Regions from separate parts of the Brevibacillus jepli genome, predicted to be linked through region 4. Evidence: riboswitches for the same ligand, from Rfam matches in the RefSeq annotation. Region 4 holds a riboswitch; each other region holds the start of a gene.
The links. A riboswitch is a leader RNA that binds a small molecule or an ion and turns the genes downstream of it on or off. The one in region 4 is predicted to bind S-adenosylmethionine.

Region 1 (7,953 bases), on a different contig from region 4:
GTTTTTTCAAAATCTTATCTAATTCCGCGAAATATTGCTTGGTCAGCTCTTCCTTTTCTGCCGCGCTGAGGTTATCCGCGTTCATCATTTGCTCTTTGTACTGTTCCAGCTTTTCGAGCATGGCCAGCTCGGCAGCTGCAGCCTCTTCCAGATCATGATTTTCCGATGGATCGAAGGGGATCAATCGATTGTCATTACCACTACGCAAGAAAGAGGAGCGCCAGTTATCAGGATAGTGGTAAGGCTGATCACCGAACATAATCCCTAAAATATCGTCGGATTCAATCGGCAGGAAATGATCGTAATCGTCTCTTCTGCCTCCCTCCGATAAGTTTATGTGGGACAAAAAATAATGGAGATAATGTTCCCCTGTTTCGGTATTCTTAACGATGGAATATGTTTCAAAATCGGATTTCGATAATTCTTTGATTGTCTCCAAACAGGACAGAAATTTATCTTTTTCACGCGCTTGCAAGGCGTCCATTTTCATATCGTTCCTTTCGTTTACGCATTCAGCCTCATGATAGCAAATGGAATGTGCTCTGACAATGAAAGCAACGTAATGGAGTGCAGCAGATAATCTTGTCACAAAAATGAGCCAGCTGGATCAAATACATATCAACACGCAAAAACAGTCATGGCCGTCTTTGCTGACCGCAAGCGGTCTTATCTAATTGATGAAAAACGGCTAGTCGTTTTTCACGAAAGAGGAGGTGAACAGCACGTGAATGCAAGTGCCAAAAGTAGCAAAGCGGACTGGACGCTGAAACTGACCAACGAGGAGAAGCTGACGAGACTCATGAGCGAGTACGGAGATAACATCGTGCAGCTCGCCTACTTGATCGTCAAGGATAGGGGAATCGCGGAAGACATCACACAGGAAGTGTTTCTGAAGGCGTATCGGGGGCTAGATCAATTCCGGCACCAGAGTAGCGTGAAAACGTGGCTTTACCGAATCGCGATCAACGAGTCCCGTAAATATTTGCGTTCGTGGTCATTTCGCCAGATTTTTTCTACATACCTCTCCAAGGATGAAGCACCACCGGACAGAGTGGACACCGCAAATGTTGAATCGGCAGTCATTAGACGAATGAGCAAGGTAGAAGTAGCGGAGCAGGTGATGAAGCTCTCGCCACTCTACCGAAAAGTCATGGTACTTCATTACTATGAAGATTTGTCGATAAAAGAGATTGCACAAGTGTTGGATATTTCAGAAGATGCCGTACGAACCCAATTGTCCCGGGCCCGGAAACATTTTAAGGCATTGTGTGAAAAGGAGGGATTGGAATGGACGTAGATAAGCAAATTCGTGAAGCGGTACGGGATGGAAGCCAAGAATCTATAGAAGAAGTGAGGTTTACAAAAGAAATGGAATTACGGATCAGAGGCGCGATTGCAAAGGATAAACACAAGAATCGAAACAGAATATTCATGGCAGGATCGCTGGCAGCTTGCCTGGCAGTAACAGCAGTGGGCATGCAGCAACAAGGCTGGTTTCCTCCACAAATGCCAAGTGGCAAAAATTTGGCGAACGCAGTTGCAGCGAATGGAACGGATAAAAAGAATACAGAGGCAAATCAGAACAGTGTAAAGGTGGCGCCAGAAGAGGCCATTTTGCCATTGAAAAAGGCGCTTCCAGCTTTGAGCAAGATGACAATAAGAGTGGATAGTACCCGACATTCGATTACTGACGTAACGCTATTGGAAGGTGATAACGCTCGTGCCACGGTTGCTTATGATACACAAACTGGACAAATCGAGAGCTTTATGATTGAAAGTGAGAGACTGGACCCAGATCCGGATGATCGGGAAGAACAACAGGCAGTAACATTACCTTCAGCCAAGACTGCTGAGAGTGTAGCGAGTGTATTCCTTCAAGATTTCTTGGGGGAGGAAAGCAAGGCCTATCGGCACATAGGAACAGAGGTCTATCGCAACGACTATTGGGCAGAAGGCGAGTGGATGAGCGTTAACTATCAACGAATGGAAAATGGCCATCCTGTTCCGTTCGATATCACGTCTGTTCGCGTTAATAGCAAAGAGCAGGTCGCGTTTTTTGGGCGTATAAACAAGAGTGAACAAGCCTTTTTCACCAAGCTGACAGATGCTATGCCTGATATGAACCATTCGCTTCTTCTTTTTGATAAAGCAAAGAACAGCGATGGCATGTCACTGGACGTAGGGAAAGTCAATAAGGTAGGGCACCAGGCTTCTCTTCGTATCGTTGGGAATGGGCAAGCCCTGGAATTCTACTCCGTTGAGAAGAAGGATGAAAAGAAAGCAGAAGGAGAAAAAGCCAAAGAGCAAGAGCGTCAGTTCCTGAGCAAGCTGCTCGGAGCAGATAGCGAGAATTATCGACTGGCGGACGAGAGCAAGCCAGGCTTGTACCAACGTTATCATAACGGATTGCCGGTATTATCTGATGTGATACGCATATCTACAGATGAAGCTGGTAACCTCCTGTTTTTCAATAAGGAGCCCGTCACATTCGACGCTTCGCAGTACCCGGATGTGTCTACTGCGGTTTCTGAAAAGGTCGCCATCGAAGAGCTGAGTGAGCACATGAAGCTTCGATACGTACAAATGCTTGATACCAGCTCCGGAGAAAAAGTAGAAAAAGGCAAGCCTGTCTTGGAGTACACGCCTGGTGTTTCCTTCATGCTGGCGGGACGAGAGGATGGAACGGAGTGGAACATTGATGCGACAACCGGCAAAATTGTGTATGGTACGGGAAACAACGGTCTCGCATACGATCAGTTGAATACAAAGAAAGCCCATGCGATTTCAACTCCGAAGGATTACGTCAAGGTTCGCTCCAAGGAGGAGGCAAAAGCACTGCTGCAAGCCGAATTTGGCATACAGGTAGATGACTCGACCTACAGAGAGAGTACGATTGATCGCGATGGACGCAAGGAATATGTGTGGAATGATAAAAACGACAAATATATCGGTGTAGAAGTTATTGCAGAAACAGGCAGTGTCGTAGGACTGGGAACACCGCGATCGGATACGAAAGTCACAGTCAAACGCGAACAAGCGGAAGCAGCAGCACTGGCTTTCCTGCATAAATACGTCGATCCAGGCGTAACAGAAGTACAATTGGCGCAGGTCTTGGATGCAGGCGAAGCGAATCCGGTGTCATCAGGAGAATGGGGATTCGAGTATTTCATAAGCAAAGACGGCATTCCTGTACTGGACGACGATAATCCAAATTCGGCCTATTCGGTAACGGTCGATCCCTCGACGGGCAAAGTGACGAAGTTCCATAATTTTAGAGAGACGCATGAACTGGTGGAGCTGCCTGCCGCAGGCAACATCGTCTCGAAGGACAAGGCTGTAGAGGAGTATTTACGTGTCATGCCTTTAAAGCTGGTCTATTTGATAAAAGATGTGGATCAGAAGCAATTAACGCAGCCTAAGCTGGCTTATGTGCCGTGGAGTGACGAAAAACTGGCGAATAAAAGAATGACGATCGATGCTGTGACAGGTGAGATCATTACCAACTAAAAACGAAAAAAAGGCTATCCCGCAGCCATTCCTGATGGCTTTTGGGATAGCCTTTTTTATCACTTATCTAACAGTCGTCACACGAACACCCAATAATTACCAACAGGATAAACAGCACGAGCACGATTGCGAAGCAGTCACCGAAAAATCCGTTACCGCAGAATGATGTACTCATCTTGCTTTCCCCTCCTTTCCGTTATACTCCAGTCTATACACGAATGCCGATATTGGATTGGGCGGATGCCCACTGATGCAAAAATGGGCGCGTAAGTGGAGTGGCTCAGTAAAAAATAGACAATTCACAATTGACGGGGAGACAAAGGGGGTGTTAAGATACTTGCAAACATTCAAGACAATTCGTAAAACAACTAAATGACAAATGTACGACTCTTATCCAGAGAGGCAGAGGGACTGGCCTGATGAAGCCTCGGCAACCGGTAAAAATCCGGTGCCAATTCCAGCAAAGCTACGTGCTTTGAAAGATAAGAGGATGTCTCAGGCGTTTTCGTATCTGCTGACAAATCCTCTTCTTTCAAAGAAGAGGATTTTTTTATGTACCGAACTACTGAGAAATAAGCCGATGCAAGGGAGAAAAGGGGCACGTCAATGAAACCAACTTTTCGCGAACAGCTTTCCCGGAAAATTCTGATTCTGGATGGTGCGATGGGCACCATGCTTCAACAGGCAAATCTGACAGCAGATGATTTTGGCGGTGAGGCCTATGATGGCTGTAATGAACTCCTGAACCTGACCAGACCAGATGTGATCCGTTCGATCCATGAGAAATATTTGGAGGCGGGCGCAGACATCGTTGAGACGAATACGTTTGGTGCTGCTTCGATCGTATTAGCTGAGTACGATGTGGCTGATAAAGACCTTGAAATCAATATAGCGGCTGCCCGCTTGGCCAGAGAAGCGGTGGATGCCTATTCTACGGAGGAGTGGCCGCGTTTTGTCGCAGGAGCGATGGGACCTACGACCAAAACTCTTGCGTTAACAGGCGGTGTCACTTTCGATGAGCTGGTCGAGGCGTACTATCGTCAGGCAAAAGGCTTGATTCTCGGCGGCTCTGATGTTCTGCTTTTGGAAACCTCACAGGATACGCTAAACGTCAAGGCTGGAGGAATCGGTATTCGCAAGGCTTTTGCAGAGCTCGAGACAGAAATCCCGGTGATGCTGTCAGGGACAATTGAACCGATGGGCACGACGCTGGCGGGTCAGAACATCGAGGCCTTCTATTTCTCCTTGGAGCATTTACAGCCAGTTTCGATTGGTCTGAACTGTGCGACGGGACCGGAATTCATGCGTGATCATTTGCGGACGCTGTCGGGGCTCGCCCACTGTGCAGTCAGCTGCTATCCGAACGCAGGATTGCCTGACGAGAACGGTCATTACCATGAAACGCCCCAAGGACTGGCTTCCAAAATGCGCGCATTCGCTGAACAGGGCTGGATAAATGTTGCGGGTGGTTGCTGCGGAACGACGCCAGACCATATCAGAGCCATGGCGGAAACATTGAAAGACTGCAAGCCGCGCAGCGCAGCTGTAGACCCGCTGAGTGTCGTCTCCGGGATCGATGTTGTTTATGTCGAGGATGACAATCGTCCTCTACTTGTAGGGGAGAGAACCAATGTCATCGGCTCCAAAAAGTTCCGTGATCTGATCGCGGGTGGCCACTATGAAGAAGCATCTGATATTGCCCGAGCCCAAGTGAAGCGTGGAGCACACGTCATCGATATATGCTTGGCTGACCCGGATCGCGATGAATACGAAGATATGGAAAAATTCCTACAGTTCATCGTGAAAAAAGTAAAGGCTCCTCTCATGATAGATTCGACAGATGCCAAGGTCATGGAGCTGGGACTTCGCTATTCGCAAGGAAAGGCTATTCTCAACTCGATCAACCTGGAAGACGGACTGGAGCGTTTTGAGGAAGTGGTGCCGCTCATTCACAAGTTTGGTGCAGCTGTTGTCGTTGGTACGATCGAGGAAGCGGGTATGGCTGTCACACGCGAAAAGAAGCTGGAGGTTGCACAACGCTCCTACGACCTTCTCGTGAACCAGTATGGAATAAAGCCGCAGGATATTATTTTCGATCCACTCGTTTTCCCAGTAGGAACAGGGGATGAACAATACATCGGTTCTGCGAAAGAAACAGTTGAAGGTATTCGTTTGATCAAACAGGCCATGCCTGCGTGCAAGACGATCCTTGGTGTCAGTAACGTTTCCTTCGGTTTGCCTGCAGCGGGACGGGAGGTACTGAATGCGGTCTTCTTGTACCACACGACACTCGCAGGTCTCGATTACGCCATCGTGAACACGGAAAAGCTGGAGCGCTACGCATCGATTCCAGAAGACGAGAGAAGGCTGGCAGAAGCACTGCTTTTCGAGACGAATGATGAGACGCTGGCGGCATTTACAGAATTTTATCGCCAAAAGAAAAAGGAAGTCAGTGTGGAAGTCTCTTCGTTGACTGTCGAGGAGCGCTTGGCCCGCTATGTGGTCGAGGGTTCAAAAGATGGTCTGGTGGAAGACCTGAAGCTGGCTTTGGAAAAATATGCACCGCTGGAGATCATCAACGGACCATTGATGACAGGGATGGAAGAGGTCGGTCGCCTGTTCAACGGCAATCAACTTATCGTCGCAGAGGTTTTGCAAAGCGCGGAAGTTATGAAAGCATCCGTTTCGTTTCTGGAGCCATTCATGGAAAAGAGCGATGCCGCTGCGAAGGGAAAAATCTTGTTGGCGACAGTCAAGGGCGATGTACATGACATCGGGAAAAACCTGGTGGAAATCATCTTATCGAACAATGGCTACAATGTCGTCAATCTAGGAATCAAGGTACCGCCAGAGCAATTGATTGCCGCATGCAGAGAAGAAAAGCCCGATGCAATCGGATTATCGGGGCTCTTGGTAAAATCCGCACAGCAAATGGTCATTACCGCACAGGACCTGCGTGATGCAGGAATTGATGTCCCGATGATGGTTGGCGGTGCGGCTTTAACCCGCAAGTTCACCTCGAACCGGATTGCACCGGAATATCGCGGTATCGTTTTATACGCAAAAGATGCCATGGACGGTCTGGAGCTCGTCAATCGTCTGCAAAATCCGGAAGAGCGTGATCGCTTGGTAGAGGAACAGCAGCATTTGTTAGAAGCAGTCGCAACAGAGCAGCCTGTTGTGGAGGAGACAAAAGCACCTTTGCCAGCTCGCTCAGCCATTAGCAGAACAGTCCCGATTCATCTGCCGCCAGATTGTGATCGCCATGTCCTGCGACAATATCCGATCAGCCACCTTCAGCCGTACTTGAATCTGCGGATGCTTCTCGGAAAGCATCTCGGTGTACGTGGAAATGTGGATAGATTGATAGAAGCAGGCGACGAGAAAGTACTGGAGCTGTATGGCATCGTAGAAGAACTATTAAATGAAGCGAAGCAAAAAGGAACCATTACGACACACGGTGTGTATCAGTTCTTCCCGGCACAGTCAGATGGCAACGACATTTTGGTTTATGATCCAAAAGACCACAGCAAGCTGCTGGAGCGCTTCTCGTTCCCGCGTCAGCTGGAAGAACCACATCTATGCCTCTCCGATTTCTTACGACCAGTGGAGAGCAACGAAATGGATTATGTTGGATTCCTCACCGTAACAGCTGGTGGAGGGATTCGTGAAAAGTCTACAGAGCTAAAAGAGCGTGGCGATTACTTGCGCTCTCACGTCCTCCAAGCTTTGGCTCTTGAGCTTGCAGAGGCATTCGCTGAGCGCATTCACCACGTCATGCGTGACGTGTGGGGAATACCGGACCCGGTCGAGATGACGATGCTGGAACGCTTCGGTGCCAGATATCAGGGGATTCGTGTATCCTTCGGTTATCCTGCTTGCCCGAACCTGGAGGATCAGGCGCAGTTGTTCCGTCTGCTTCGTCCGGAGGATATCGGTGTTCAGTTGACAGAGGGCTTCATGATGGAGCCAGAGGCTTCCGTATCGGCAATGGTATTTGCTCACCCAGAAGCGCGGTACTTCAATGCAGGTCCATCTATTTTTGAAGTCTAAAGATAAATGTAAACGGGAGAGAAGGGATTGAGTTGACGACGAGCAAGAAAGATTTACGAGCGTATTTGAAAGACCACCTGCTAGTCGGAGATGGAGCGATGGCGACCCAGCTGCACGGGCTGGGCGTCCCGGTTGGTGTCAGTTTTGAGGAGCTGTGCTTGTCCAATCCTCGATTGGTTCATGAAGTTCATACATCGTACTATCAGGCCGGTGCGCGTTTTTTGGAGACAAATACGTATTCTGCTAACCGAGAAGCCTTGAGCAGATACGGCTTGGAGCATAAGGTAGCGCGAATTAACCGACTCGCAGTAGCCATTGCACGAGAAGCAGCGCAGGATGATGCATATGTAGCAGGAAGCATCGGCTCGATTTTGGCTGGACGGGTGAAGAAAA
Region 2 (7,953 bases), on a different contig from region 4:
AGCATGTAAGCTCGCTATTTTTGCAGGATGATATTACGATCGCCAATCTGGAGACTCCTGTCACCGCTACAGGCGTTCCTGCCCAGAACAAGACATATGTCTACAAATCGTCTCCACTTGCTGTTCCAGCCATGAAAAAAGCTGGGATTGATGTGGTGAATCTCGCCAACAACCACTCGATGGACCAAGGGGTGCCGGGCTTGCTCGATACCTTTGTCGCATTGGACGATAACCAGATTGAATATGTAGGGGCAGGTAAGGATGCCAGCAGAGCCTATGCACCTGTATTCATCGAAAAGAATGGGATCAAGATCGCGATTCTCGGCTTCAGCAGGGTCATTCCCGAAACGAGCTGGTTTGCAGGGAATACCCAGCCAGGTCTGGCCGCCTCCTATGACCCAGCTCTTGCCGTGAAAGCCATTCAGCAGGCGAACAGCCACGCAGACCTCGTTGTCGTCATTGCACACTGGGGAAAGGAACGATCTGATTATCCTGTCGATCATCAGAAAGAATTGTCTCGCGCGTACATCGATGCTGGTGCAGATTTGATCGTCGGCGGTCATCCCCACGTGCTTCAAGGCTTTGAACGCTACAACGACAAATGGATTGCGTACAGTCTCGGCAATTTCATTTTCACTCGATCAAGCGAACCCAAGACGTGGGAGTCGATGGTCCTTCAGGCGAGCTGTACGAAAAGCGGCGATTGTGAGCTAACGATGCTTCCGTTCCATGCAGAATTGGGACAAGCCGTACCTATGAATGAAAGCAATGGAGCCGCCCTGCTAAAACGCATCGAGTCCATTTCAGAGGGCGTCGAGATCCAAAGCGATGGGCGAGTACAAGTCTCTTCTTGACTCCTCGCTTCTACATCAACATCAAGACAATCAATCAGCAGACAGGCAGCAAGGGGCGGTATTTCTCACGTGAGAAAACGCCGATGCTGCCTGTTTGCTTTTATTCAGCCGACTCCAATAACGGGAAGCAGCGAACCGATAAGCCGAAATCACTTTTCAGCAAGGACTCGTGCTCATCACTGATACCTGTCACGATCAAGCCTGCACGCAATACTCCACCTAGGTCAAATTGGACTTTTAGCTTGTGCACGCTTACTCCTGCCTGCCGAAGGAAATGCAAGACGCGATCTGGTGTAGCGGATTGACATGAACCTTCGAGATAACATAGGAAGCGTTCTGTAGATTCCGCTGTTTCCCCGGCTGTGTCAGCGGTTTTTTCCTTCCATGTCGGGTGCGGCGTAAATGGCTGGGTCAACAAATAGGCCAAATCCTCAACAACAGCACTCGCTGTAGGGAGCTCCCCCGCTCCTCTTCCTGTAAACAACAAGTCTCCCACGATATTGCCGGATAGCTGGACGGCATTAAACGCATCGTGGATTTGCGCCAAAGGATGGCTTTGAGGAAGCATGGTTGGCTGAACAGACAAGCGTATGCCATTATCCGCTTGATAAGCCTGCGCAATCAGCTTGATTCGGTAGCCGAGCTCGCTCGCAATCCGGATATGCCCCGCTGATAAATCCGAAATCCCTTTGCGAACGACATCAGCTAATGGCAGCGATTCTCCGTAGACAAGCTGTGCCAAGATATACAGTTTGTACATGGCGTCAAAGCCTTCTACGTCCGAGCGAGGGTCCGCTTCCGCATAACCCAGCTCCTGCGCTTGCTTTAGCACCTCCTGGTAAGAGAGCTGCTCTGCCTCCATTTTCGTCAAAATGAAGTTCGTTGTACCATTGAGAATACCGCGAACGCCGTAAATATCATTCGTACGGAGGAACTGCCGTAACACACTAAGGATCGGGATGCCCCCAGCGACACTCGCTTCATAGGCGAGATGCACCTGATGCTGATTCGCCAGATCGACTAGCTCCGTTCCTCTTTTCGCGAGGAGCTCTTTGTTTGCTGTTACCACGTGGCAACCCTTTTCTATCAAAGCGCGGACGTAATCATAAGTAGGTTCTACACCACCCATGACTTCCACCACGATATCCACATCGCTTTTCAATACATCCTCGAAATCCGTTGTCAGTAAAGAGGGATCGACATAAATCGCCCGCTCTTTTTCCGAGTCACGCACCAATGCTTTGACGATCTCGATTCGTTTTCCCAGACGAGAAGCCAGCTTCTCCTGTTGTGAACGGATCGTTTTGATTACGCCCCCCCCCACTGTTCCCAATCCCAACAATCCCACACGTACTACTTCTGCACTCATCCTGACCACCTCATACCCCGAAATTTTTTAAGAGTTTGCTTTGGTATCACAGAAAAAAGAAAAGCCATCTTCGATAAGAAGAAGGCTTGTTAGCAGCTAGTGCTCCCTCTCCTTATCTCCCAGGACGTATATGTCCTGCAGGAATTGGCACCTTGTCACAAAAATATGCATGACGGTTGCCGGGCTTCATCGGGCCAGTCCCTCCACCTCTCTGGATAAAGAAAATATGAAATTGGCAAATAAAAAAACCTTCTTCGCTAAGAAGAAGGTTCATCTACTGATGGAATAACCCGCTTCTTATCTTTCGAGACGAAACGTCCCGCAGGAATTGGCACCTTGTCGCAATACGCAACGGTTGCCGGGCTTCATCGGGCCAGACCCTCCACCTCTCTGGATAAGAACCATTTATGCTGTTGAGCTATATTCTAAGAAATTCCAAGGCGAGCGTCAACAAAATTCTTTCTTTTCTGATTGTAAGCTGATTAGGCAAGACTTTCAGTGAATCACGAACAGGCTTTCTACCTCTTCCATGCTGCAGCACGCGCAACGAAATAAACTCTCCTCGCTTTCCTCTGGCAGCTCTTTTTCCTCCATATATCCACACCATTGGCAAATGAAAAGTTGGATCATCACACACCCTCCTATTCTGGTATCTTGCCCAAAATAAAAAAGCATTTTCCTCGCGACCGGTACGATCGTTAGAAAATGCCAGAAAAGGAGGGACATACTTGTCCACTCGTTGATTTTCGCAAGCCATTTCTAACACCTCCCTATCTCCCGTAGGTCTATCAGTGTTGTCGAAACAGGCAGGTCTCCTGACTTTGGGATCATCGTCTTGCGTCGCCTTCCCCGTCTATTTCATAGACCAGTGGCTTGTTGACGCTGACTCCCCTCTTACAGTGGCGGGACCGTGTCGGAATTGCACCGAGCTTCCCTATTATCCTTGTGGCATCTCTATACCTTAAGGAACCTGTTTCCAACCTATGTAATTGGCTCATTCATTTCTGCTTCGGTGACCATTGATGTGATCGCTCGTGGTTCTGTAGCCATTCCTTTCTCCACAATCCACCCGAATATCCGGTTAAGCTCCCGTTTGCCCCAATGAGTCTGTGGCAAGGCACGATGATGTTCAAACGATTTTTGCCATTGGCATTACCAACAGCCCTAACCGCATTTTCCTTGCCAATTAACGCGGCTAGCTGTGTGTACGTTATCTTTTGTGCATAAGGAATCGTGGTCAATGTGTTCCATACTGTTTTTTGGAAACCTGTCCCGTCCATCCACATGGGAACCGTAAAATCTTGTCTTGTGCCGGCAAAATATTCTTCTAGCTGTTGCCTGCAAACGCGGAGGGGCTGCGGGCATTTTTCTTCTTGTTCGTGCGGGATGGATTCCTCCCGATCTGTGAATAGGATAGAGCACACCCCTTCTTCGGTTCCACTGATTTCGATAATGCCGATTGGCGAGACATAATCGATTGTCTGGATCGTTCGCATGCAAGACCTCCGTGGATCGTGGGTCGATCTATCCTAAATATCTTTCTTTCAAAATCTTGCAGTGGTGTGCTTCATGTCCTGCAATCACATACGCCAATGTCCTGGCAGATAGCTGGTTACCGTTGGCAAGTCCCGTACGCAACCACGCTTCTGGCGAGATTCCGCGCACCTGCGCTACAGTAGAGCTACGCACTGCTTTGTACTCCTCTATCAAATCAGAGAGCTCTCGCTGCTGATATAAAGCGCCTTCTACAAAAGCATTTTCATCAAACCCAATCAGGGGTGTCTTGTCTCCTCGGGCGATTCGGAGCAAGCGATAACTCATGATTCTTTCTGAGTCCACGAGATGGCCCAACACTTCTTTTACCGTCCATTTTCCAGGGGCATACCGATATTCAATCTGCTCTTGCGCAAGAGAAGAAAATAAGGCGACTACACTCTCTCCTTGTTGTGTGAGGATCGTTTGCAGCTCGCCCTCTGGAACTAGTCCAACATAATAGTCAAAATAATGAGCGTACTCATCTCTTTCCGGTCGTCTAAGCATATCTTCACCCTCCCTTTGTAAACAAATTATACCATTACTCTACACAAGCCAGACATACATGTTGAACAGTTGTTTACCCCGTGTTGATACTAAGAATAAATCCTGGTAGTTTGTGTAAGGCTATCCACATAAATGAAAGATGAGCAAGGGTGCGTACGATGAAAAAAATCGCCTCTGTTAAGAAATGGAGAAAGAAATCAGCGAATCCGAAAGAGAAGGAGACACAGGATTCAATTGAACCGCTTGAGGATCAACTCAAGTGGTTTCGTCAACAACTAGCCGATCGTTCCGATGTGGTATATCACACTTTCTCAGTCGGACAGCACGTAGTCTGTGCACTCATTTATTTGCAGAACATGATCGATATCCAATCGATTCAGGAAGAGGTATTGCACCCCCTCCTATCGTCTGTGGCTATGGATGAGGCAGAACTTCGTAACCACCTTTTTGAGAAGAAGCAGCTACCTATCACAGACTATCATCTCATCACAAAAAAAGATGGCGTCTCTTCTATCCTCAATAGCCACGTGCTTTTGCTTGTAGAGGGAGAAAAGAGAATGATCGCCTTGCCTCTTGCTTCGCATAAAAAACGAGACATCGATGAGCCACCTAATGAAGCTACCGTACGAGGTCCACGTGAAAGTTTTATTGAAAGTGCAGTTGATAACTTCACCCTCATCAGGAAGCGATTGAAGTCTCCCGATCTCAAGTCGGAAACACTGCAGATTGGCAAGCATACGAACACGACTGTAATCATCATGTATGTGCAGGGAATATGCAAGAATGAATTAGTTGACGAAGTTCGGAATCGGTTGACACAAATAAAAGTAGACAGTGTATTTGGCAGCAGTTTTCTGGAGGAAGCAATGGATTACTCCCCCTTTTCTCCATTTCCCCAAGTACAATTTACGGAACGGCCTGACGTTGTCGTTGCTTCGCTGTTGGAAGGACGGGTCGGTATCATCGTGGATGGCACACCCACGGTTGTTCTTGCACCTGTCACTCTGTTCATGCTTCTCCAATCAGCCGAAGACTATTATCAACGTTTTTTTGCCAGCACGTGGATTCGCTGGCTACGTTACCTTTTTGTTATTATTTCGCTGTTATTGCCATCTTCTTATATTGCAATTACTACGTTTCACCCGGAAATGATCCCTCCCAAATTGTTGGTAACGATCACGGCATCTCGGGAAGTGGTTCCTTTTCCAGCATTGATTGAGGCTCTCATCATGGAGGTATCGTTTGAGGCGTTACGAGAAGCAGCTATACGCATTCCGAAATCAATCGGGCAAGCAGTATCCATTATCGGGGCACTCATTATCGGCACTGCCGCCGTACAAGCAGGGATCGTCTCGGCATCTATGGTCATTATTGTTTCGTTCACAGGGATTGCCTCATTTATCATCCCTCAATACGATCTTGGTCTGGCCTTTCGCTTTCTGCGATTCCCTATCATGATTCTGGCTGGTTTATTTGGCTTGTTTGGCATGACATGCGGGTTACTCATCATTTATATCCACCTAACGAACCTACGTCCTTTTGGATATTCTTATCTGACCCCCATGACTCCCTTTGTTTTTAGCGATCTGAAGGACACGATCATCCGTGCCCCCTGGTGGATGATGCGAACAAGGCCATTCAGCTTAGGGGTAGATCGTATCCGCCAAAGCAGGCATTCACGAAAGGCCCGTTACACGATAGAGGAGGACGAGGATTGAACCTGATGTACAAAAGGATAGTTGCGATTCTCGTTTTTCTCCCTTTATTTTTTCTGACAGGTTGCTGGTCTGCTGTTGAAATTAATGATAGAAGCTTTGCTCGCATGATGTTTCTGGACAAAGCTGAATCTGGTATTGAGCTTACCCTCAGTCTTCCGTTGCCCAATCGTTTGATTCCTGGGTTATCAGGTGGTTCAGGAGAGTTAACCGGTGCTCCCTACACTTACGTTACCAAATCAGGACGGGATATCGAAGAAGCCTACCGCTCTATCCAGGCAGATATGCCACGCAGAATTACGTTTGGCCAAACCGGCGTCATTATTATTGGTAAAGAGCTTGCGGAGGAAGGCATAACCCCGATTCTGGATTTTGCTGCCCGCGAACCTCGATTCCATATTAATACAATCCTGTTTGTTACACCTGGAAAAGCCAAAGAAGTCGCTTCCATCCCCATCATCATCGAACGATTTCCTGCGGACATTTTACTAGCCTATGAAAGAGATAACGTAGCAATCAGTACAACGATTAATGATGTCCTCATGTCCACCTACTATGGAGGCGACATAGTCCTGCCCATGCTGAAATTTGAAGAAAAAAGAATTCCCAGTGAAAAAAAGCAAGAACAAAAGTGGATGGGAAATGACGGTGCAGCTATTTTCAAACAAGGGAAATTGGTGACGGTACTCAGCATGGACGACATGCGAGGAGTCATGTGGATTCTTAATCAAATGAAAACCGCGCAGATTTCGGTGCCCTCCCCAACAGATCACAAGTATCTCAATTACATCGTCAATCGAATCCAAACCCGAATAAAACCGGTCATCTCTGGTTCACAAATAACCATAGAGATTCAGACCAGCGCAGAAGCATCGCTGATCTCATCTGAATCAAATGTGAATCTGCAAGACCAAAAGGAGCGGTTGAAGCTGGAGCAAAAACTGGAGGCAGTAGTTGAGGAACGAATGAGCAGGGCGATTGCGAAAACAAGGAAGGTAGGTGCAGATCCATTTCAATTTGCTGCTTATCTCGATTGGTATTACCCAAAGCAGTGGAAGGCTATTGCTTCTAATTGGAGGGAGTACTACCGCGATCAGGTTAATTTCAACCCTAAGGTCGATATTACAATTAAAAGACTGGGTACAGTGAAGAAGCCTACCCGCGTTTATTCGCCAGGCAAATGGGAGGCAGTCGAATGATCATCATCGCGCTCCTGTTTTTCTCCATTTTTTATGTGGAATGGCGGTACTTGAAACAAAAAAACCGCAATGCCCGCACCATTTTTATCGTGATGAGCACAAATGCCTTTCTTTTTCTTTGTTTTGAAGCCTTGTTTTTCTTCAGAGATACCTTTTCCATGTCGGCGTTCATAGAAAGTTTTTTCTATCCCTTTGACAAGCTGCCTGAATAGAGGTGAATAAATTGACGAGCCCTCTCGGACAAATCTCCCCATCCCAGATTTACATGCTGTTTACTCAATTTCTTTTTACAACGATACTCGGATTCCGTTTGAGCTTATTGATCGAAGAAGCCCAGTTTTCTGCATGGCTTCCTTTATTGATAGGCTCCTTCGGCGGCTATGTCATCACTTATTTATCCTGTCGATTGGCAATGAAAAGACCGACACAATTCTTTGGGAATTATGGTAAAAGCATCGTTGGGAGCTGGCTTCATTATCCTTTGATTTTTTTTATGATATTCTCCTTCTTGTTTTCCGCAGCCTTCGGCCTGCGAAATTTGCAGGATTTCATTATTGAAGTTTATTTGCCAGATACTCCGGAGTGGGCAGTGACTTCTTTGTTCGCGATATGTGTCGCATACGCTGTTCGTTCGGGCGTTCAGACCATTTTCAAATGCGCCCAAGGAATCTTTTTTCTCAGTATAATTGGCAGCATTGTCATCCCTTTGTTCGTAGTAAGAGACATGAATGTCGAGATGTCCGTCGCCCTATTCAATCACTTTGAGACCAGAAAGA
Region 3 (7,953 bases), on a different contig from region 4:
GACAGGTCCGGCAAATAATTTTCCGTACGATGGACATAAAAATAAAAAGCCGCCGACATGTTGTCGACAGCTCGATATACTTGCTCCCAAATCTTTATGCTCCCTCTTTTTTCTCCCGCAGATCAATAACGATGGTTCCAGCCGTCCTATCATCATGCGCGTCTCCCAAAAAATGTCCGTACGGATAACGAGTCAAGACGGCAGCCATCTGTTTCGTATCATCGTCAGAGCCATCATCTATCAAGGTAATTCGGATAGGTCTGCCACTCCAATACGAGCGAAACAGCAGACTCCTCACTACACGTTCCAGCACCTGTTCCGAATTGTGTACCAGCAACCGATAATGCTCATACGGGAGCTCGCTCACGCTATCTGTCCGATTGGTCCAGCGCTCCGCGATCATTACCAACAAAGAGGAGCAGCCAAATGCTGCCAAAAGCCATACAATCAGCTCTTCCATCACGGTCATACCTCCTCCTATACCAAGGTATGCCGCACGGCTTGAACAGAGTGCAACTAGGATGTGAATCCTACAGTTTCACCCAGCCGTTTTTAATGGAGATGACAACAGCTTGCGTCCGGTCTTGAACATTGAGCTTTTGCAAAATACTGCTCACGTGGTTTTTAACCGTTTTCTCACTAATAAACAAGAATTCTCCGATGGCACGGTTGCTTTTTCCTTCTGCCATCAACTGCAGCACTTCCCGCTCGCGACGGGTGAGTGATTCGATCACCTTTGGATCGATGGTTTGCGAGTCGTCTACGGAGAAGCTGCGCTCTGCCGTACCTTCCTGCTCGCTCAGACGACGGAATTCTTCAATCAGCTTGCCCGTCACCTTTGGATGTATGTATGCGCCTCCACTTGCAACTACACGGACAGCGTCAACGAGATCACTCGTCCCCATTTCCTTCAGCAAATAGCCAGACGCTCCGGAGCGCAGTGTACGATACACATAGCCTTCATCATCATGAATCGAGAGCATAATCACTCGAGTAGACGGACTTACGGTAATGACATTTTCTGCAGCAGAGACGCCATTGATATGCGGCATATTAATATCCATCAACAAGACGTCCGGCTTGTGCTCTTCCGCCAATGCTGTGGCTTCTCCACCGTCCGCACCTTCCCCGACGACCTTGAAATCTTCTTCCATTTCCAAAATTCGTTTGACGCCTTCGCGGAACAATTGATGGTCATCCACAATTACGATGCGGAGTTCTTGCTGTCTCTTATCCATGGTTCATCCCCCAGTACATATTTACGTATCATGTCACATTTTTATCGGTATTTGGAATATAACCTTGGTTCCCTCTCCCGGAGCGGATTGAAGCTCGACACTGCCCTCCAGGAGCTGTACGCGCTCACGCATTCCCAAGAGTCCAAAAGAGTTGCCATTCGCCATGCGTTTTTCCAGATCGAATCCGACCCCATCATCTTTGACGATAAGGCTTAACGAATCCTGTACAAATTCCAGCTTCACCTGGACTGTAGCCGCCCCTGCATGCTTCTCCACGTTGTTCAGACATTCCTGAACCAACCGGAAGATTGCAGCCTTTACCGAGCTGCGCAATGGAGGCTCCACACCAAATACTACCAGATCGATCGAAGACTGAATACGCTCTTCGCACGTTTGGATATATTTTTGCAGGGTTGGTACTAAACCTAAATCATCTAAAGCCATTGGGCGCAAATCAAAAATAATCCTTCTGACATCTGCCAAGCTCAAACGGACCATTTCCTTCAACTCGTGAAGTTCCATTTGAGCTTCCAAAATACGCTCGTTTTTCAGCATACGTTCTACGATTTCCGAACGCAGCACGACATTCGCCATCGATTGGGCTGGGCCGTCGTGAATCTCGCGTGCGACACGCTTGCGTTCCTCTTCCTGGGCCTGGATCACCTTTAAGCCCATCAATTGATGCTGCTTAGCCGATTCCAGCGCTTCGCCTATCTTACTTAAGTCACCTGTTAAGTAACCCAGCACGACACCCATTTGAGAAACCAGCTTTTCCGCACGGACGATGGTTTCCTCCAAGGTACGCAATTGACGCTCAAGATCATTTCTTCTGCGCTTTAAATTATTTTCCCGCTCGCGGTAAATCGATAGCTCTACCTGAATACGGCTCGCCTCTTCATAAGCAACTCGGATGTCTTCCTCCGTGTACATATGAAAATTGCGGCTGACCAGAACAAGCTTGTTCCGCGATTTGCGATACGCGAGCTCGAGCGCATCGACTTTTTGAATCACTTTGGAAATTTCTTGTCGAAGTTCATGTAAATCAAACTTCAACGAATTGCCATGCTGTCTGGCGTTTTCTGCTATATCAAATATTTGGGTTTTACTCGTTTCTACGGTTTCAATTGTTCGCTTGATCACCCCGTCCAGCACGCTGATGTCTATCGCTTTGTTCATGATTGCTCTCCTTCAAACTCATTTTTAGCTTTCGTGAACAACTGTTGGAGGTGCGTTTCATCTACATCTCGTAGTCCCATGTCATTACGTGGAATGGCAAAAGGATCTGTTCCCTTTTTCACGAATCCACGGTTGGATGTAAATACATAGCGGTAGCCAGCTTGACGGGCTGTTTCCAGTACGATTGGACTTGTATAACCAAAAGGCAACGAGATGGCCTCTACCTGTTGATTCATCCATTCGCTTAAACTGGCACGAGATATACTGAAATCCACATAGAGGCGGTCTCTGTACTCTTGCTCGTCCTCTAAACGCTGCAAGTCCTTCAGATAGACTGGAGCTGTTTCCGGCCCCAGCTCGCCCCATTCATTTCGTTCTTCCTCTTCATGCAGGCTGTACGTGTGGGAACCGATCGAAACCAGTCCCGAATGAATCATTTCGTTTACCTGTTGACGCGTAAGTGGCGGCGTCATATTCTCCCGTTTTCGGTCGGCTACATCTCGTAAGCGACCCGCAATCGCGAAGTTCACTGACGGGTAGCCATATGTACGTAAGACTGGAAATGCTTTTGTGTAATAACTCTCGTACCCATCGTCAAACGTAATCAGAACAGCATTCTCAGTCGGTAAGGTACCCGTCTCCATAAATCTTAGGAATTCATCCAGCGAAATTGGATTCAGGTTGTTATCGTGTAAAAATTTCATATGTCGGGCAAATTGATCAGGAGCTATGACATACCGCTGATTTGATTGATCCATGACATGGTGGTACGTCAAAACCACGACCTGATTGTTATACCACTTTTTCGTTTGAACCGTTGCTTCTTCTGTTGGTGTGACGTTTGGCTCAGCATTTTTTGTCTCACTTATGCTTATAGACGTATCCACTTGGGGAAAAGGTTGCACTTCTTGTGTATTCTTTTTTTCCAATATAGAGCCGCCTAATAATCCAATCGCCATTGCAAGCAACAAAAAAGTAAGAAATACGATCAGGAAGAGCCTTCTGTTCGGCAAAAAAACCCCTCCTCTACTTCCTCCCTAGGAGATTCGACACAGTCCTACCAATTCCTGTGCAACAAACGGCCCAATAATTGGATGACTTTGCTCCTAAAAAAGAAAAAGAGCCCAGTAGCAATACCAGGCTCTTTCTATGCCATTCATAAATATTACAGTTGAGCAGCCTCTTGCTTCAGGATTTCTGCTTTGTCTGTTTGCTCCCAAGGAACATTCAGGTCATTGCGTCCGAAGTGGCCATATGCCGCTGTTTGCTTGTAGATAGGACGACGCAGGTCGAGCTGCTTGATGATACCAGCAGGACGAAGGTCGAAGTGTTTGCGAACCAATGTTACCAGAGCTTCTTCGGAAATCGTACCCGTACCGAAAGTATCTACTGCGATGGAAACTGGTTGTGCTACACCAATAGCGTAAGCAACTTGTACTTCACATTTGTCTGCGAGGCCAGCAGCTACGATGTTTTTCGCTACATAACGAGCTGCGTAAGCACCGGAACGGTCAACCTTTGTTGGATCTTTACCGGAGAACGCACCGCCGCCATGACGAGCATAACCGCCGTAAGTATCTACGATGATTTTGCGGCCAGTCAAGCCAGCATCCCCTTGTGGTCCGCCAATTACGAAACGACCAGTTGGGTTAATGAAGTATTTGGTATCTGCATCCAACAATTCAGCTGGAACAACAGGTTTGATTACTTGTTCAACCAGATCTTGCTTGATTTGCTCCAAAGTCGTTTCAGGAGCATGTTGGGTAGAAATAACGATTGTGTCAATACGAACTGGTTTGTCGCCATCGTACTCAACGGTTACTTGTGTTTTTCCGTCAGGACGGAGGTAAGCAAGCGTACCGTTTTTACGTACTTCAGTCAGACGACGAGCCAATTGGTGAGACATGCTGATCGGAAGTGGCATCAGCTCAGGTGTTTCATTGCAAGCAAAACCAAACATCAAACCTTGGTCACCAGCACCAATTGCTTCGATCTGCGCGTCAGTCATTTTACCTTCGCGTGCTTCCAATGCTTGGTCTACACCAAGTGCAATGTCAGCGGACTGCTCGCCAATTGCAGTAATAACACCGCAAGTGTCAGCGTCAAAACCGAATTTCGCACGGTCATAACCGATTTCACGAATGGTTTCACGAACGAGCTTTTGGATGTCTACGTATGTGTTTGTAGTGATTTCACCTGCTACGAGAACCAAACCGGTAGTTACGGAAGTTTCGCAAGCAACGCGAGCGTTTGGATCTTTGGACAGGATCGCATCCAAGATGGAGTCGGAAATTTGGTCACAAATTTTATCCGGATGTCCTTCGGTTACAGATTCGGATGTAAACAGACGACGACCTTTTTGCAAAGCCATGAGAAAATACCTCCTTTGACCTCATACAAATAGTGTGGTAGCCGAGTCAGGATTTTATCTACGTAAACGCAAATAAAAAACCTTTTCCATCTTTTGGGAGGAAAAGGTTTGAGCGTTTTTTGCTTCCTTCATCCTCTTATCGGCCAGAACAGATGTCCGTTCTGCTGGTTAGCACCGCTCGAGATCGGTTGCCGGGCTTCATAGGGCCAGTCCCTCCGCCTGCTCTGGATAAGAGTATCCATTACGGAATATAGAATAATTGTTTTTTTCTATGGTGTCAATAGGCAAAGATTGCTTACAATTGATAGGCTTTGGAAAGCAAGACCACGACTTCAGCACGTGTTGCCCTTCCATTTGGTTTAAAGCTAGAGCCATACCCGCTTACCCAATTTCTAGATGTCAAAGCTTCAATGGCTGGTGAAGCCCAGTGGCTCGTTGGCACATCCTGATAATTCGAATGATTGCGGTTGTACAGCAAAACATTGCGTGCACGCGCGATCATAACAGCCATCTCTGCTCGCGAGATCTGCTGATCCGGCTTCATTTCATTTTTCGGGTACCCTTTCAAAATTCCTAATTGATAGGCTACCCCCAGGTTATTATAAGCCCAGTGGCGTTTTGACATGTCTCGAAAGGTCGTTTTGCCTGTGTAGGTTGTCGCTACCTTAGACCCCGTAGCACGCATGGCCTTGAGCAGCATCGTCGCAAACTCCGCGCGGGTCACTGCCTGATTGGGCTTGAACGACGCGTCGTTAAACCCATTTACAATACCGCGAGAGCTGAGGCGGACGATCTCCGAGCGCGCCCAGTGGTCCGAAATGTCGCGATAGCCTGCTAGCAATTTCTGCTGGGTTACCGTCATGCGGTACGATTCGTATTTGAACGGACTACCGCTATTGAGTCGAACATAATATTTTCCTGGTTGCAAACGCAAACCGATAATGTCATGTCCTCTACTGGACAGCTCCGCTACTTCATTTGTCGAAGCAAGCGCGTAGTTCATGTTTCGATCACTGTAGAGTGCGAATCGAAAGCCACTGTCGACAGGAATGTACGGAGCTCGAAACGTCACATACGATTCGTTATTAACAGTAAAGTGGAACCAGTCAGAATCTGTTGCCGTCGGGAATGTCCCTGTCATCACGGTCCCGCCGCTTAGCGGAGACGCTTTCTGATAGGTGTCATTCGGCTCATTCAGGTCTTTTCTTACTGGCGTATACCCAAGATCCAGCTGGTAATTACCATTCACCGCATTCCGCGAATACTCACTCACACGGATGAAATACTTACCCGGTGACACTTCTTTTTGGACACGCTCAGTCGGATTGTCTTTCGTTCCATTATCGTATTCAGGATCCCAGACTACTGTTTTTTTCCCAGGCTCTTGTTTACCAAGACCCAGAAGCATATCCACCCGCTTGTTATCAGGGCTAACAGAGATATCTAAATACCCGTATTCACGAACGTAGTAGGAAAACCAATCCGGATCCCCCTCATCGTGAAAATTACCTGTTACGCTGATTTGGTTCCCCACGAGTGGTCTGGCTGTCTCTTGTGTATCATTTGGTTCGTTTCTGTCCGGGTTGATGGTAAATTTGCTCGTCAACACGTAGGTAAAAGCGCTGTTGACTCCACCGTTACGCATCAACCGGATGTCCATTCTTCCCGCCTTGACCGGGACGGTTACGGTATCGCCGTTGCCGAAGTACTGTGTAATCGGCGGACGATTATCCGGGTAAAAGGTAGCAGCCATCGCTGAAGAAATACCCGATGTCACTGTAGCCGTAAAGCTGACCTTTCCATCGTAAGGGATGTCCATCCTCAGCCAATCTACTGTATCTTTTGGTCCCAAATTACCACGTATTTGTGACTCAATTGGAAATGCCTTTGCTTTAGAGGGGGAATTATTCGGCTCTAAAAAGTCGTAAGAAAGCGCAGTTTTCACTGCCTTATTCACATCCAGCAAGCCGTATCCTGTCTTCAGATCCCAGCCTCTCTCCCCCAAATCTGTCGCCGTTTGATATAGCAATTGCCTTACATCAAATGGACTAAGCTTTGGATGACGAGCGAGAATGAGCGCAGCTGCACCAGCGACTTGCGGTGCTGCGGCTGAAGTACCACTAAAAGAACCGTATTTCCCACCAAGCTTCGTAGTGTATACATTAAAACCAGGGGCTACCAGGTTCAGTTCAGGCCCCGTATTAGCCTGGGGCAGTACTTGGTTGTTGCTTCTCACAGCCCCTACCGCTACGACTGTTGGGTACGCAGCTGGATACGCCACACGGCTACTTTCATTACCACTTGCCGCAACCAACACAGCCCCGCTTCTCTCCGCTCGTTGCACAGCTGCTGTCATCGACTTGGAGTATGCCATACTGCTAATTGACATCACAATGACTTTGGCCCCACGATCCAAAGCAACATTGATGCCTTTCGCAATCAATTCCTCATCGGATTGCGCCTTGCTGTTCAAGATTTTAATCGGCAAAATCTTGGCATTCCACAAGACCCCAGAAACACCGATGTTATTATTTCCGCTTGCAGCAAGAACACCAGCTACTTCTGTTCCATGCCCGTTGTCGTCCTGTGCTGACCTCCCGGGATTGACGAGATTCACACCTGGCAAAAGGTTGTCCTTTAAATCAGGGTGTTTATAATCCGCTCCAGTATCCAACACAGCTATCGTAATCTGCTCATTGCTATTTACGGTTGGCCATGCCTTGTCTGCTTTGATTTGGCTTAAGTGCAGCTGGTTAGTCAAATAGTAGTCATTGGCTGCTGGAGTTGCTGCCAAGCCCGATTGGTTGTTTGCCATAATGAGTGTGACGGTTAATGTAACAGCCACTGACATGTTCACTGATTTTTTCATGTAAAACAGTCCTTCCTTCTCTCCCCTGCAAAAGTAGCAGTCTAAAAGGAATTCAGGTATTTGTCTTCTCGTCCTAGCATAGCGGATGCAAAGGGGGACACGCAACCCTGATTACCCAATATTTGGAACACTTTAACAGAAGAAAAACCCTTTTCACCATCGGCAAAAAGGGTTCTCTTCTTACTGTAACAAACCTTTATTGTCTTCTACTTCAGGTGCTACCTGAGCTTTTTCTTTTTTTCTTTGCTGCGCTTTTGGAATAAAGGCAGTCAGTTCCTCTACACTTACCTCTTCTTTTT
Region 4 (7,953 bases):
GCGCAAGAGCCATGGCAATCCAGGCGCGTTGGCGCTGACCGCCGGATAGCTGATCAACAGGACGATCATGAAAATCTGCCATACCGGTCATGGAGATGGCCCAGTTTACGATTTCCTTGTCTTCTTTGGTCATAGAGCCGAAGCCTTTTTGATGGGGGAAGCGGCCATAGGTTACGAGCTCAGACACGGTCAAGCCATCGGGTGCGGTTGGGTTTTGCGGCAAAATCGCCAACTGCTTGGCGACTTCCTTGGTCGATTGCTGATGAATCGATTTGCCATCCAAAAATACTTGTCCGCCTGTTGGTTTCATAATCCGGGCGAGGGTTTTGAGGATCGTCGATTTACCAGAACCGTTTGCACCGACCAGAGCGGTGATTTTGCCGGAAGGAATGCTGATATTCAGGTCTTTGACAATGGAAAGCTCACCGTAACCGATGTCCAGCTTTTGCGTGTATAAGCGCTCCACAATGGGCCAACTCCTTTTTAAAAAGTATGTACCTGTAAAGAGGTTGTTCAAAAAGTCGTCTTTTGATCACGCAGTAGTCCTGAGAGCGTATTCGACATCGAAATGGGCGTTCACCTTCGAAGTCCGGTGCTCATGTAGGTTCCCTACACTCCGCTCCTCCTTCTTCAGGTTCTCGCCACTTTCTCGGTGCTGAAAAGACGACTTTTTGAACACGGATTATTATTAATCGTAGTAATGATAATCATTTTCACTAAAGTAAAGTATATAACGGAATGAGGTCAAATTCAATAAGGAAAAAGCCAACCTGCTCACATGCGTGAACAAATTGGCCTTGGGTTAATATACGATAATCAAGCGTTAATAGGTGATATGAGCGATAATACCTTCTTCGTCGTCCAATACCAGCTCGATACCGGCGGAATAAGGGTTGCGCTGCATCTGTGTCTCCAGATAGTAGCGAATCGCTTCAACCATATTACTTTCGATGAAGATTTGTTGGCGCTCCATCCAGTGTACTTCAGCAGAAAAGCCATACTCTTCGTCCCACATCAGCTCGACGGAGATGTCTTGTGGCTTCAGCTGCTTTTTGTAGGCAGCGTGAATGCAGATCGCGTTAATGATATCTTGTTCGGAAAATCTTATCTTTTCCATGCGTTCAGTTCCTGTTCCTTCTCACGCTTGGTTTTGAAGTAGACGATCACTTTGCGGATCAGGATGACCACAGCGAGAATCGCCATCAGGTTGATCATGAATCCAAGGATAGAGCCCAGAATACCCATATCTGCGAACAGGGTACCGAATAGCAAACCAGCCAGACCACCAATCATGAGACCTTTCATGAATCCGCCGCTTTTGCTTGCAGTAGCAGCTGGAGTAGTCGTACCTTTATTGGTTGTTGCATTTACATTTGTATCGGCCTTGTTAGGCGTTTGCGTGTTCGTAGGAGACGTATTCGAGTTGAAAGATTTTTTTCCGGACTTATAGCCTTTCGCATCAGCGTGATCAATGAATCCAGCGCTTGGAGCGAGTACGAGCATTACGGCAACCAACATCATGATGAGTTTTTTCATGTTATTTGAGTAGCCCCTCTCAGTTAAATGACTTGTATATATAAGTCTACATGAATATTGGGCGAAATTCCAACGAACTTTCAGTGACGATCGGTCTAAATACCTACAAAAAAGCCCCTGACAAGCGATCATGTCAGGGGTTCTTCGATTTACGCACTCTTTTTCAGTTTTCGAGCTGCCCAGTTACCCAACGACTGAATGAGCTGGACCAAAACGACGAGAATAATGACGGTAATGATCATTACTTCGATATCCCATTGCTGGTAGCCGTAGCGCAATGCCAGATCGCCCAAGCCGCCGGCACCGACTGCGCCCGCCATAGCTGTAGCACCAATCAAACCGATGGTAGCGATTGTCAGGCAGAGGACGATGCCAGGCCGCGCTTCACGCAGCATGATGCGAAAGATAATTTGCGTCCGGGATGCGCCCATCGCCTGGTACGCTTCGATAACGCCGCGATCTACGTCATGCAGGGCCGTTTCCATCAGGCGCGAGATATAAGGCGACGTATAGACGATGAGCGGTACAATCGCTCCTTCAATCCCGATCGAAGTACCGACGATCAGCTCCGTAAAAGGAATGATAGCGACCATCAAGATGATAAAAGGCAACGAGCGCACGATGTTGATGATGGTGTTAAGCGTGTGGTAAATGAATTTGTTCGGAAATAGGTGATTCGCCTGTGTGATGACGAGCAAAATCCCAAGTGGAATACCGATCAGTGTCGCAATAAACAGCGAGATTCCCACCATGATGACGGTCTCTTGCAGCGATTGCCCGAATACGGGAATCATTTCAATTAGACGCTCCATTAGCTGCGTACCTCCTCTCCGGACACGATATCGACGCGATAAACCGATTCGCGCAAGAAGCGAATGCCGTCTTGAATCGCCTGGTCTTCACCGGATATGTGCAAAAGTAAAATGCCGAGTGCCGTTCCTTTGATGGTCGTAATCGAGCCGTACAGCAGGTTGGTGCTGAGCGGGAATCGCGCAGACAGTGTGCCGAGTACAGGATCGAGAGCAGCGTCCCCGCGAAAGGCGACACGAACAATTTTGGAGACGGGTCCTGTTTCCTTGATTCTGGACAGAATTTCGTGTGGTACCTGATCGTCAAAAATCGTTTTGATAAAATTACGGGTCGTTTGCTCTTGCGGATTGCTGAAAACATCGAGAACGGAGCCTTGCTCGATGACGACACCGTTTTCCATGATGGCTACCTGGTCGCAGATTTTTTTGATGACCTGCATTTCATGCGTAATCAGCACGATAGTCAGGTTAAACTTTTGGTTAATGTCGAGCAACAGCTCCAGAATCGACTCAGTCGTCTGTGGATCGAGAGCAGAAGTCGCTTCATCACAGAGCAGGATTTCCGGATCGGTCGCAAGCGCACGAGCGATGCCCACCCGTTGCTTTTGTCCCCCCGATAGCTGAGAAGGATAAGCGTTTGCTTTATCAGACAAGCCAACCAAGCCGAGAAGGTCTTCTACCTTGCGCTTAATGACATCTTTGGGGACGCGATTCATCCGCAAGATTTCCGCCACATTGTCAAAGACATTATAGGAAGAGAGCAGGTTGAAGTGTTGAAAAATAATCCCGATCTTTTTGCGGGCTTGCCGCAGCTCTTTTTCCTTGAGGGTCAGCATGTTCTGGCCATTGACAATTACAGAACCGCTGGTCGGCTTCTCCAACAGGTTGATGGTACGGAGCAGGGTGCTTTTCCCCGCTCCGCTAAAGCCGATAACTCCGTAGATTTGCCCTTTTTCCACCTGCAGGGATACGCCTTTCAATGCCTCTACCTGCTTGTTTCCTACTTGATACGACTTATGAATATCGGTTAGCTGTATCATAACGAGTTCTCCTTGTTGTTCCTGATGTTCCTGGTGTCGATCTTACCAGGACGGCAGTACAGCTCCTTCAAAACGTTCGTCGATGAATTTTTTCACTTCTTCCGAACGGTAGATGTCCACCAGCTTTTTGACTGCTGGGTTGTCTTTGTTGGTTTCATTGACTGCCAAGATGTTCACGTATGGTGAGTCGGCGGTCTCAGCGAAGATCGCATCTTTTTTCGGGGAGTAGCCAGCTTCCATCGCAAAGTTCGTATTGATCGAAGCGACCTCTACGTTGTTCAGCGAGCGTGCGAGGAAAGCAGCCTCCAGCTCTTTGAATTGCAAATTTTTCGGGTTTTCTACGATGTCCAGTGGTGTTGCGTTGTCTCCCACACCGTCCTTGAGCTTAATCAAGCCAGCTGCCTGATAGAGCTGAAGGGCACGCGCGCGGTTGGTTGGGTCGTTTTGAATGCCGACAACGCCACCTGCTGGAATGTCTTCCACTTTTTTATGCTTGGTGGAGTACAGGCCCATCGGGTACGTTACGGTCTTTCCTACCTCGACGATTTTTGTTTTGTGATCTTGATTGAACTTCGCCAGGAACGGAATGGTTTGGAAGCTGTTCACATCGAGGTTGCCTTTATCGAGAGCTTGGTTCGGCTGCACATAATCGTTGAAAACGACCACTTCGACTTCGAGACCTTTGCCTTTTGCAACTTCTTTTACTTTGTTCAGAATCTCTTCATGCGGGCCGCCAGTGACGCCTACTTTGAGCGAGGTTTGTTCAGCAGCAGCACCGTTTGCAGGTGCGGCTTCTTGTTTGCCGCCGCAAGCCGTTACGAGAGATGCAGCGAGCAGTAGTGTAGTGAGTAATAGACCTGTCTTTTTCATTGTAAATACCCCTTTTCTCTGGATGTATGATGGAAATAGAAAAAGCCTCTTCCGACTGAAAGAGGCTGGAACTGCGAGTATGTAAACCACACTGCAACAATACCTCTCTTATCTGTCGGAATAAATCCGCTGGATTTGGCACCGAATCGTATACGATAGGTTGCCGAGGTGTCATAGGGCCAGTCCCTCAACCTCTCTTCATAAGAGAATGTGCTATGAAATTATCATTCCAAACATTGTTGTTAATTCTTATTTGGATAGTTGGATTATAACGGCTGATTTTTTGAGTGTCAACTGTTTTTGCAAACGAATGACTTGGTGGAAAAATGTGAAATTGATCTAAATACGAATATTACCTTGAAGAATTGAAAAATCATATGTATAATGAGAGCGAATGAACCTGATAACAGCTATCGCAGGTGATGACATGACTCTAGTGGACTCCAATGAAACCAGAAAAAAGCTGTCTGCCATCTATAATGAGATAGCAAAAGAGTTGTTCGGATTTGGAACGACATTGCTCCGAGTCACGATTGAGAATCAGATGATTACGTTCCAAGCCAAGCATCGCCGCTCTCCGCGCTCACAAGCGTTGGAAGGAGAAGCACCAGCACTCAAGCTCGAAGTCGATTTTCGGATGTCTATTCTTTATAAGAAGAAACTGAGAGAGCGACTGGAAGAAGAGATGGGGTTGCCGCTGGAAGCTGTGCTGCGGGACTACGACGCGCCTACGCAGTGGGCGATTACGAATGTTATTTTAGCTGAATCAGAACTGAATACCTGACGCAATCGTTCGGATTTTCTCTTTTGATCTATCTTAAGGGGAGACCGTAGACAGCGCGTATAACGGGTGTCACTTCTCTTTGTTTACGAAGAAAAGTGCTCTTGTTTAGAATGATACGTTCTAATCAAGGGTACTTTTCTTTTTATGTAATCACCATATTTTGTCATCAATTGAACCCAACTGGAGGAGAATTACGATGAAAAAATTACTTGCTGGAATCCTGTCTTTTTCTATGATGTCACTGGCTCTCGCTGGCTGTGGCAGCAATGATCAACAACAAGCAGGAGGGGCTGGTGGCGAAGCCAAGGGCGAGCCACAAAAGCTGGTCATCTCCACATGGGGCTTCTCTGAAGACTTTTTCCGCAAAGAAGTATATGAGCCATTTGAAAAAGAGCACAACGTAAAAATTGTGTTGGAAATCGGGAACAACGCCGAGCGCTTGAACAAAATTCGCCAAGGCAGCTCCGATGTAGACTTGATCTACCTCTCCGACTACTACGCACAACAAGGGATCGAGAGTGGCGCGTTTGAAAAAATCGATCGCAGCCGTATCCCGAATCTGGATCAAATCTACGATATCGCCAAAGCACCACTGGGCGAGGAGTACGGTCCAGCTTATACGATCGGACAATTCGGTATTGCCTACAATCCAAAGCTCGTCCAAACCGAGATCAAGGATTGGAAAGACCTGTGGAACCCTGAGCTGGCAGGCAAGCTGACACTGCCAAGCATTACGTCTACGACAGGCCCGATGGTCCTCGACAGTGCTTCTAAAGTAGCGGGCAGCAAAGAGTTTAACGAGGATCAAGCCTTCGCCAAAATGAAGGAAGTCAACCAAGGCATCGTGAAGTTCTACGACAAGACCTCCGAATACGTGAACATGTTCGGGCAAGAAGAAATCGGCGTAGGCCCAATTATGGAAATGTACTTCAAAGATATCAAGGCTGCTGTTCCAGAAGCCGTTTTCGTACAACCTGCAAGTGGCGGATATGCGGTCATGAATACGGTTAACATCGTAAAAGGCTCGAAAAACAAAGCGCTGGCAGAAGACTTCATCAACTACCAGCTGAGCAAGGAAGTTCAAGAGAAGTCAGCAAAAGCAAAAATTGATTCCCCTGTAAACAAGACCGTGCAATTGACGGAAGAGGAAGCAAAAGGTGTAACGTACGGCGAAGAAACCGTGAGCAAGCTGCAAATGCTGGACATGAAATTCGTAAACGAGCACTCCAAAGCATGGATTGACCGTTGGAATCGTGAAATCACGCAATAACGAACGATAGAAAAACAAAGGCGAGGGTATAGACATTTGTGGATATACCCTCGTTTTCATGAATGAACGTGAGGAGGACCACTCGTGCAAAAGATCATTCTTGATGTGGATACGGGCATTGATGATGCGCTTGGCATTATTCTCGCTGTGAAAAGCGGACAATTCGATCTGGTTGGGATCACCACCGTGAATGGCAATGTATCTCTGAGAAAAGCCACAGAAAACACGTGCAAAATTCTCGATTTCTTACAAGTCGGCGAGCGAATCCCTGTCGTGCCTGGAGCGTCCGAACCGCTGATGCGACCGTTGTTTTTCGAACATGCCGTACATGGCGAGGATGGCTTGGGCGGTGCTCTGGCAGGCGTTCCGATTTATACGAAGCCGACTGCTGGCTTTGCTCCTGATTTCATCGTAGAAAACGTACTCGCTCATTCCGGAGAGATCACACTCATCATGACAGGGCCGCTGACCAATTTGGCGCTGGCTGTGAAAAAATGTCCAGAGCTTGTCCAACACGTTAAGGAAGTTATCTTCATGGGTGGAGTGGTCCGCGAGCACGGCAATGTGACACCGGTTGCGGAGTATAACATGTACGTCGATCCCGAAGCAGCCAAGGTTGTATTTCATGCGGGCTTTCCGCAATTGACGCTGGTTGGACTGGATGTGACACGCAGAGTGCTGCTGAACGAGGAGCACATTCGCGAGCTAGGGGATACACCGATGGGCGAGTACGTGAGACAGAGTACGTCTGATTACCTCCATCGTTATTTTCAAAGAAACGGCGTCTATGCGTGCGCCATGCATGATCCATTGGCAGTCGCGGTTGCACTTGACCCGAAGCTGGTGAAAACGCAAAAGCTGTATGTGGATATCGAAACAAGAAGTGAGCTGTGTGATGGGCAAACGGTTTGCGACTTTCAAAACCGCCTGAGAAAAGAACCGAACATAAACGTCTGTCTGGACGTAGATGCAGATGCGTTCTTTGCGCGTTTTATCGGCGCATTGAAAGCCTGACGATACCGTGAACAGGAGTTAATCAGATGAGAAAAACGGGTCTTTATTTATTGCTGTTGCCGGGTGTGCTGTTTTTGACGCTGTTCATGGTCATTCCGATCGTGATGACGATTGCGTCCACCTTTTATCAAGATGGTAGCTTTACGATCCAAGGCTATCTCCAATTTCTTACCGATGCGTACTTCCTGAAAATTATGCTGACGACGCTGCAGGTTAGTCTGGTCACGACGATTGCATGTGTCCTGATCGGTTTTCCTGCCGCGTACTACATTTCCAAGCTTGGGCCTCGCAAAAAGGGCATCTTGCTGGCATTGGCGATCTTTCCTTTGCTGACGAGCTCTGTCGTGCGGTCGTTCTCTTGGATGATTATTCTCGGAAAAAAGGGCTTGTTGAACAGCTCGCTGCTTGCAATCGGGCTCATCGACAAGCCGTTGGAAATATTGTATACGCCGACTGCGATGATGATTGGTTTGATTCACCTGTTCCTGCCGTTGATCATTATTACGCTGGTAGGCGTAATGGAAAACATCGACCCGGATTTGCTGAAGGCGGCAGAAAGCCTGGGTGCTTCCAAGTTGACTGCCTTCTGGAAGGTTATTGTCCCGCTTAGCGTGCCTGGACTCATCATTG

Region 1: it holds a riboswitch for S-adenosylmethionine, as region 4 does, so the genes downstream of both, metH (methionine synthase) here and AB1L17_RS19965 (MetQ/NlpA family ABC transporter substrate-binding protein) in region 4, are expected to answer to the same signal.
Region 2: it holds a riboswitch for S-adenosylmethionine, as region 4 does, so the genes downstream of both, AB1L17_RS18780 (homoserine dehydrogenase family protein) here and AB1L17_RS19965 (MetQ/NlpA family ABC transporter substrate-binding protein) in region 4, are expected to answer to the same signal.
Region 3: it holds a riboswitch for S-adenosylmethionine, as region 4 does, so the genes downstream of both, metK (methionine adenosyltransferase) here and AB1L17_RS19965 (MetQ/NlpA family ABC transporter substrate-binding protein) in region 4, are expected to answer to the same signal.

The regions. Positions count from the first base shown of each region.
Region 1 covers NZ_JBFEFW010000003.1:115,131-123,083, forward strand. Annotated here, with positions in the region: gene AB1L17_RS04325 (hypothetical protein) at 1-484, opposite strand, end outside; gene AB1L17_RS04330 (sigma-70 family RNA polymerase sigma factor) at 725-1,297, shown strand; gene AB1L17_RS04335 (YcdB/YcdC domain-containing protein) at 1,288-3,507, shown strand; gene AB1L17_RS04340 (YjcZ family sporulation protein) at 3,575-3,682, opposite strand; SAM riboswitch class I at 3,895-3,996, shown strand; gene metH (methionine synthase) at 4,114-7,560, shown strand; gene AB1L17_RS04350 (bifunctional homocysteine S-methyltransferase/methylenetetrahydrofolate reductase) at 7,593-7,953, shown strand, end outside.
Region 2 covers NZ_JBFEFW010000017.1:28,957-36,909, forward strand. Annotated here, with positions in the region: gene AB1L17_RS18775 (CapA family protein) at 1-854, shown strand, start outside; gene AB1L17_RS18780 (homoserine dehydrogenase family protein) at 955-2,223, opposite strand; SAM riboswitch class I at 2,333-2,445, opposite strand; SAM riboswitch class I at 2,518-2,624, opposite strand; gene AB1L17_RS18785 (hypothetical protein) at 2,642-2,980, opposite strand; cobalamin riboswitch at 3,012-3,212, opposite strand; gene AB1L17_RS18790 (methylated-DNA--[protein]-cysteine S-methyltransferase) at 3,222-3,719, opposite strand; gene AB1L17_RS18795 (DinB family protein) at 3,748-4,263, opposite strand; gene AB1L17_RS18800 (spore germination protein) at 4,422-5,981, shown strand; gene AB1L17_RS18805 (Ger(x)C family spore germination protein) at 5,987-7,177, shown strand; gene AB1L17_RS18810 (hypothetical protein) at 7,174-7,389, shown strand; gene AB1L17_RS18815 (GerAB/ArcD/ProY family transporter) at 7,401-7,953, shown strand, end outside.
Region 3 covers NZ_JBFEFW010000011.1:99,899-107,851, reverse strand. Annotated here, with positions in the region: gene AB1L17_RS14065 (glycosyltransferase) at 95-460, opposite strand; gene AB1L17_RS14060 (response regulator) at 531-1,238, opposite strand; gene AB1L17_RS14055 (sensor histidine kinase) at 1,272-2,414, opposite strand; gene AB1L17_RS14050 (polysaccharide deacetylase family protein) at 2,411-3,427, opposite strand; gene metK (methionine adenosyltransferase) at 3,580-4,785, opposite strand; SAM riboswitch class I at 4,919-5,020, opposite strand; gene AB1L17_RS14040 (S8 family peptidase) at 5,081-7,654, opposite strand; gene AB1L17_RS14035 (SLAP domain-containing protein) at 7,835-7,953, opposite strand, start outside.
Region 4 covers NZ_JBFEFW010000019.1:23,782-31,734, reverse strand. Annotated here, with positions in the region: gene AB1L17_RS19990 (ABC transporter ATP-binding protein) at 1-466, opposite strand, end outside; gene AB1L17_RS19985 (YxcD family protein) at 824-1,117, opposite strand; gene AB1L17_RS19980 (hypothetical protein) at 1,105-1,536, opposite strand; gene AB1L17_RS19975 (methionine ABC transporter permease) at 1,686-2,348, opposite strand; gene AB1L17_RS19970 (methionine ABC transporter ATP-binding protein) at 2,348-3,385, opposite strand; gene AB1L17_RS19965 (MetQ/NlpA family ABC transporter substrate-binding protein) at 3,428-4,255, opposite strand; SAM riboswitch class I at 4,361-4,462, opposite strand; gene AB1L17_RS19960 (DUF2294 domain-containing protein) at 4,683-5,039, shown strand; gene AB1L17_RS19955 (ABC transporter substrate-binding protein) at 5,236-6,309, shown strand; gene AB1L17_RS19950 (nucleoside hydrolase) at 6,394-7,323, shown strand; gene AB1L17_RS19945 (ABC transporter permease) at 7,350-7,953, shown strand, end outside.